2 regions of the Pseudomonas macauensis genome follow, and region 1 is predicted to be linked to the other one. Evidence: predicted binding sites of a transcription regulator. Region 1 holds the regulator's gene; the other holds the start of a gene.
What was found. The regulator sigma-54, encoded in region 1, starts transcription at its own class of promoters, with help from an activator protein. The targets are predictions, from matches to a motif close to ANTGGCATNNANNTTGCTNT.
Positions count from the first base shown of each region.

Region 1 (3,262 bases):
GACGATCCAGTATTTCGTCACCCAGAACCGCGTCGTACTGATCGACCAGGCCAAGGTGATCCAGGAAGGCAACACCTTCGAAGGCGAGAAGATCGTCTATGACACCCAGCGCCAGATCGTCAACGCAGGCCGCGCCACTGGCGCCCAGGTGACCACGCCACGCCCGCGTATCGACATGGTCATCCAGCCCAAGAAAAAGCAGGATCAAGCGCAGTAATGGCTACGCTCACCGCCCAGCACCTCGCCAAGAGCTACAAAAGCCGGCAAGTGGTCCGCGATGTCAGCATGAGCATCGACAGCGGACAGATCGTCGGCCTGCTCGGCCCCAACGGAGCGGGCAAGACCACCTGCTTCTACATGATCGTAGGCCTGGTCCGTGCCGACCAGGGTGTGGTCCGTATCGACAACCAGGACGTGACCCACCTGCCCATGCACGGCCGCGCCCGTGCCGGTATCGGCTACCTGCCGCAGGAAGCCTCGATCTTCCGCAAGCTATCGGTGGCCGACAACATCAGCGCGATCCTCGAAACCCGCAGCGACCTGGATCGCAGCGGCCGCCAGGAAGCCCTGGAGGGCCTGCTCGAGGAATTCCACATCCACCACATCCGCGACAACCTCGGCATGAGCCTGTCCGGTGGCGAGCGGCGTCGCGTGGAAATCGCCCGCGCCCTGGCCAGTTCGCCGAAGTTCATCCTGCTGGATGAACCCTTCGCCGGCGTCGACCCGATCTCCGTCGGCGACATCAAGCAGATCATCCATCACCTCAAGGCCAAGGGTATCGGTGTACTGATCACCGACCACAACGTCCGCGAGACGCTGGATATCTGCGAAACCGCCTACATCGTCAACGACGGTCAACTGATCGCCGAAGGCAGCGCCGAGACCATCCTCGCCAACGATCTGGTGAAGGAAGTCTATCTGGGTCACGAGTTCCGCCTCTGACCCAGCGGCCGCCCTCCAGGCGGCGCCTCGCCTCCCCCGCTAACGGCCCGGACCTGCATCCGGCGCCGCGTGTCGGGCCGCCTCGAAATCGCCCGATAATCAGGTTGTAACGAAAGGTCGACAGACCCTAGGCAAAGCGTCCAGACTCAGGCATATAATTTGCTTCCTCGCGGCGCCCCGGCGTCCGTAGTCGTGGATATGGCGCTTGCTGCGCCAGCGAACAAGGTGCCTAGTTCCAGCCATGAAACCATCGCTCGTCCTCAAGATGGGCCAGCAGCTGACGATGACTCCGCAGCTGCAACAGGCCATCCGACTGCTCCAGCTCTCCACGCTGGACCTGCAGCAGGAAATCCAGGAAGCCCTGGAGTCCAACCCCATGCTGGAGCGCCAGGAAGACGGCGAGGACTACGACAACAGCGACCCCATGGCCGATGGCGCCGAGTCCGCCCCCACCGCCAGCAGCAACACCCAGGACAACTATCAGGAAAGCACCACGCCCACTGCCGACAGCCTCGACGAGGACCAGTGGGCCGAGCGCATTCCCAGCGAGCTGCCGGTCGATACCGCCTGGGAAGACATCTACCAGACCAGCGCCAGCAGCCTGCCCGCCAGCGACGATGAGGAGTGGGACTTCACCGCCCGCACCTCCGCCGGTGAAAGCCTGCAGAGCCACCTGCTCTGGCAGCTCAACCTGGCCCCGATGTCCGACACCGACCGCCTGATCGGCCTGAGCATCATCGACGGCATCAACAACGACGGTTACCTCGAAGAATCCCTCGACGACATCCTCGCCTCCATCGATCCCGAACTGGGCGTGGAGATGGACGAAGTGGAAGTCGTCCTGCGCCGCGTGCAGCAGATGGAGCCCGCCGGCGTTGGCGCGCGCAACCTGCGCGAATGCCTGCTGCTGCAGCTGCGCCAGATGCCGGCCAACACCTACCTGCTGAACGAAGCCCAGAAGCTGGTCTCCGACCACCTCGACCTGCTCGGCAGCCGCGACTACAGCCAGCTGATGCGGCGCATGAAGCTCAAGGAAGACGAGCTGCGCGAAACCATCGAGCTGATCCAGTCGCTGCACCCGCGTCCCGGCTCGCAGATCGAGTCCGGCGAGGCCGAGTACGTGGTGCCGGATGTCATCGTCCGGAAGCATAACGAACGCTGGCTGGTGGAACTGAACCAGGAAGCGGTGCCGCGCCTGCGGGTCAATTCGCAGTACGCAGGCCTGGTGCGCCGCGCCGACTCCAGCGCCGACAACACCTTCATGCGCAACCAGCTGCAGGAAGCGCGCTGGTTCATCAAGAGCCTGCAGAGCCGCAACGAGACGCTGATGAAGGTGGCGACCCAGATCGTCGAGCACCAGCGTGGTTTCCTCGAATACGGCGAGGAAGCGATGAAGCCGCTGGTCCTGCACGACATCGCCGAAGCCGTGGGCATGCACGAGTCGACCATCTCGCGCGTCACCACGCAGAAATTCATGCACACCCCGCGTGGCATCTTCGAGCTGAAGTACTTCTTCTCCAGCCACGTCAGCACCTCCGAGGGCGGCGAATGCTCGTCCACCGCCATCCGCGCGATCATCAAGAAACTGGTCGCGGCGGAAAGTCCGAAAAAGCCATTGAGCGACAGCAAGATCGCTGGTTTACTGGAGGCACAGGGCATTCAAGTGGCACGTCGCACCGTCGCCAAGTACCGGGAGTCCTTAGGGATTGCTCCCTCCAGCGAACGCAAGCGACTGGTATGACGTTGATCCACGCCAAAGTGTTCCGGCGGCAGGCCACCTAACCTGCCACTTACACACGGGCAATAAGGAGAAAGCGGTATGCAAGTCAACATCAGTGGACATCAACTGGATGTGACCGACGCCCTGCGCGACTATGTCGGCGAAAAACTCGGACGACTGGAGCGCCACTTCGACAAGATCACCAATGTTCAGGTCATCATGGAGGTCGAGAAGCTAAAGCAGAAAATCGAAGCCACCCTGCACATCGCAGGTGGCGAAGTAGTGGCCTGTGCCGAACATGAAGACATGTATGCGGCCATCGACCTGCTCACTGACAAGCTCGACCGCCAACTGATCAAGCACAAGGAAAAATACCTCGAACGCCAGCAGGGAGTTGGTGTTCGTTAACCCCTCCCTATGATTCGACTTGAGCAAATCCTGACCCCCGGCCGTTCCCTGGTGAACGTGCCGGGCGGCAGCAAAAAACGCGTCCTTGAACAAATCGCAAACCTGGTAGCTCGCGAGCTGCCAGGTTTCGACGCGCAAGACATCTTTGAAAATCTGGTGGCCCGGGAACGCCTGGGCTCCACTGGTTTCGGC
Region 1 covers NZ_CP138377.1:1,110,172-1,113,433, reverse strand. Annotated here, with positions in the region: gene lptA (lipopolysaccharide transport periplasmic protein LptA) at 1-217, shown strand, start outside; gene lptB (LPS export ABC transporter ATP-binding protein) at 217-942, shown strand; gene SD196_RS05180 (RNA polymerase factor sigma-54) at 1,184-2,683, shown strand; gene hpf (ribosome hibernation-promoting factor, HPF/YfiA family) at 2,762-3,070, shown strand; gene ptsN (PTS IIA-like nitrogen regulatory protein PtsN) at 3,080-3,262, shown strand, end outside.

Region 2 (3,262 bases), 720 kb from region 1:
CCTCCTGGGCGCCAACAAGCAATACCTGGTCTCCAGCCGCTTGAACAAGTTGATGGAGCAGCAGGGCATCAAGTCCCTCGGCGAGCTGGTACAGAAGGTCCAGGCCCGCAGCCAGCTGCGCGAGCAGGTGGTGGATGCGATGACCACCAACGAAACCCTGTGGTTTCGCGATACCTATCCCTTCGAGGTGCTGAAGAACCGGGTGCTGCCGGAGATGATCAAGGCATCGCCCGGACAACGTTTGCGCATCTGGTCGGCGGCCTGTTCTTCGGGGCAGGAGCCTTACTCGCTGTCGATGTCCATCGACGAGTTCGAGCGCACCAACCTCGGCCAGCTCAAGGCGGGTGTACAGATCGTCGCCACTGACCTGTCCGGCTCCATGCTCACCGCGTGCAAGGCCGGCGAGTACGACAGCCTGGCGATCGGCCGTGGGCTGTCGCAGGATCGCCTGGTCCGCTACTTCGACCAGAAGACGCCGGGACGCTGGACGGTCAAGCCGGCGATCAAGAGCCGCGTGGAGTTCCGGGCACTGAACCTGCTGGACAGCTACGCCACGCTCGGCAAGTTCGACATGGTGTTCTGCCGCAACGTGCTCATCTATTTCTCCGCCGAGGTGAAGCGCGACATCCTGTTGCGTATCCATGCGACGTTGAAACCGGGTGGTTATCTGTTCCTCGGCGCGTCCGAGGCACTCAATGCGTTGCCGGATCATTACCAGATGGTTCAGTGCAGTCCGGGGATCATCTACAAGGCCAAGTAATTGGTCTTTTCCGCTGCTGGACTGAGGGCATTCTCTGTTCGCGGTGTTCCGGCCCTTCTTCGGGCGTATAACGTTTAATGCGTTATACGCCGTCTTGTTCGGTGTTTCTGCGCCGCAGCGGCGTGTGTTGGGAGATTTTGTTTCGCCCCCTCGGGCGACCTACTTTGGCAAATGCCCCAAAGTAGGCAAAGGTCTCGTCCCGGCATCCGGGTCTTCGCTTCGCTCAGACTTCCCTCCTTCCGGTATCGCTCCGAGGGTCGGCGTAAAGGGCCGTCCCTGGCCCTTTACGCCTCTCGCGGCATCCATGCCGCTCGCCCCTCTGCGCAATACCTACACTCGGCCTCCTGACGGGACTCTGCGCGCGCCTGGGACTTTGGCTGCTTCATGCTGGATTGCTCTTCGTAGTATGGCGTGGAGCGAAGCGATACCCATCACGGCGGATAACGCTGCGCGTTATTCGCCCTACAGGTGTTCATCCTTCGACGCGAGGGCAATAGCGAGCCTTTGCGGACAAAGTCCGCTCCTACGAAAAACGGTTTCCAGAAAAATCTCCGCGCACACCGGGGCGCCCCTTCAGGAGGCCGAGTGGAATCGGAGTTTCAGGGGTTGAGCGGCATGGATGCCGCGAGAGCGTCGTCGGGCCAGGGATGGCCCGTCGACGCGGGCCCCTGAAACTTCGATGGAGCGAGGGAATTTTTCGCCTAAGCGAAAAACCGGATGCAGGGGCAAGGCCTTTTGGTTCCTTTTGGGCCCCAAAAGGGACTCGCCCGAGGGGGCGAAACAAAATCTCTCAGTACACGCCGAAGCGGCGCAGAAATGCCCAACCCCACGCATCGCGGACGGAGTCCGCTCCTACGAAAAGCGACCGGGAGCGGCAATGATGGAAGAGCGCGGCAAGTTTGCCGCTTTATCCCCGGCGGCAAGGGAAACCGGTTGCCGCTTGCCGCTGTTTGCCGCCCTTTGCCGCTCCCGATTTTCTCTCAAGCCATTGAATTAAAAGGATATATAAATCTGGCACGCACCTTGCTGAAGTGTTGGCAAGCCCACACCGGCAAACAGGTTCGCGACCATGAGCATCAGCTTCGACAAAGCCCTCGGCATCCACCAGCAAGCACTGAGCTTCCGCTCCCAGCGCGCTGAAGTCCTGGCCAACAACCTGGCCAACGCCGACACGCCGAACTACAAGGCGCGCGACCTGGATTTCGCCTCGGTGCTGGCCGCCCAGTCCGACAAGCTCAAGAACGGCACCTTCAACGCTACCCGTACCAACGCGCACCACATCGCCGCCGAAGGCTTCGGCATGGGCGAGGATGCCCTCAAGTACCGCACGCCGTTCCAGCCCTCGATGGACCAGAACACCGTGGATGAGCAGATCGAGCAGTCCAACTACGCGGAAAACTCCGTGCAGTTCCAGGCCTCGTTCACCTTCCTCAACAACAAGTTCAAAGGGCTGATGAACGCCCTGCGCGGGGAGTAATCGCCATGTCGCTTGCCAGTGTCTTCAACATCGCCGGTACCGGCATGAGTGCCCAGACCACCCGTCTGAACACCACTGCCTCGAACATCGCCAACGCCGAGACCGTTTCTTCCAGCGTCGACCAGACCTACCGCGCCCGCCATCCGGTGTTCGCCACCATGTTCCAGCAGGCCCAGGGCGGCGACCAGGGTTCGCTGTTCGGCGACACCGACCATGCCGGTTCCGGCGTACAGGTGCTGGGCGTGGTCGAGGACAAGAGATCGTTGATCCCGCGTTACGAGCCCAATCACCCGGCCGCCGACAAGGACGGCTACGTGTACTACCCGAACGTCAACGTGGTGGAAGAGATGGCCGACATGATCTCCGCCAGCCGCGCGTTCCAGACCAACGCGGAAATGATGAACACCGCCAAGCAGATGATGCAGAAGGTCCTGACCCTGGGTCAGTAAGCGCTGAGGAAGCACGATGAGCATCGATAACAGCAGCATCAACGGCGCCAACTCCGTACTGGACCAGTACTCGGTCAAGAAGGAGAGCAGCGGCACCACCGGCAAGAACAACCTTGGCAAGGACGAGTTCCTCAAGTTGCTGGTGGCGCAGATGAACAACCAGGACCCGATGTCGCCGCAGGAAAACGGCGAATTCATTGCCCAGCTGGCGCAGTTCAGCACCGTGGAAGGCATCCAGTCGCTGAACTCGAGCATGGACAGCATGCTCTCCAACTACCAGTCGTCCCAGGCCCTGCAAGCCTCGTCCCTGGTAGGGCGCAAGGTCATCGTGCCGACCGACAAGTCGATGGTCGATACCGCCGAGACCTTCAAGGGCACCTACACGCTGCCGGTTTCCACGGCCAACAGCTGGGTCAACGTCTACGACGACAAGGGCACCCTGGTGAACCGCGTCGAGATGGGCCAGCAGACCGCCGGCAACGTCAACTTCATGTGGGACGGCAAGGATTCGAGCGGCAATCTCATGCCGCCGGGGCGCTACAAGTTCGAGGCGCAGACCAACTACGAAGGCAAGAC
Region 2 covers NZ_CP138377.1:1,831,702-1,834,963, forward strand. Annotated here, with positions in the region: gene cheR (protein-glutamate O-methyltransferase CheR) at 1-760, shown strand, start outside; gene flgB (flagellar basal body rod protein FlgB) at 1,830-2,237, shown strand; gene flgC (flagellar basal body rod protein FlgC) at 2,243-2,686, shown strand; gene flgD (flagellar hook assembly protein FlgD) at 2,703-3,262, shown strand, end outside.
Region 2: the regulator sigma-54 is predicted to act here: its motif matches at 1,771-1,790, upstream of flgB (flagellar basal body rod protein FlgB).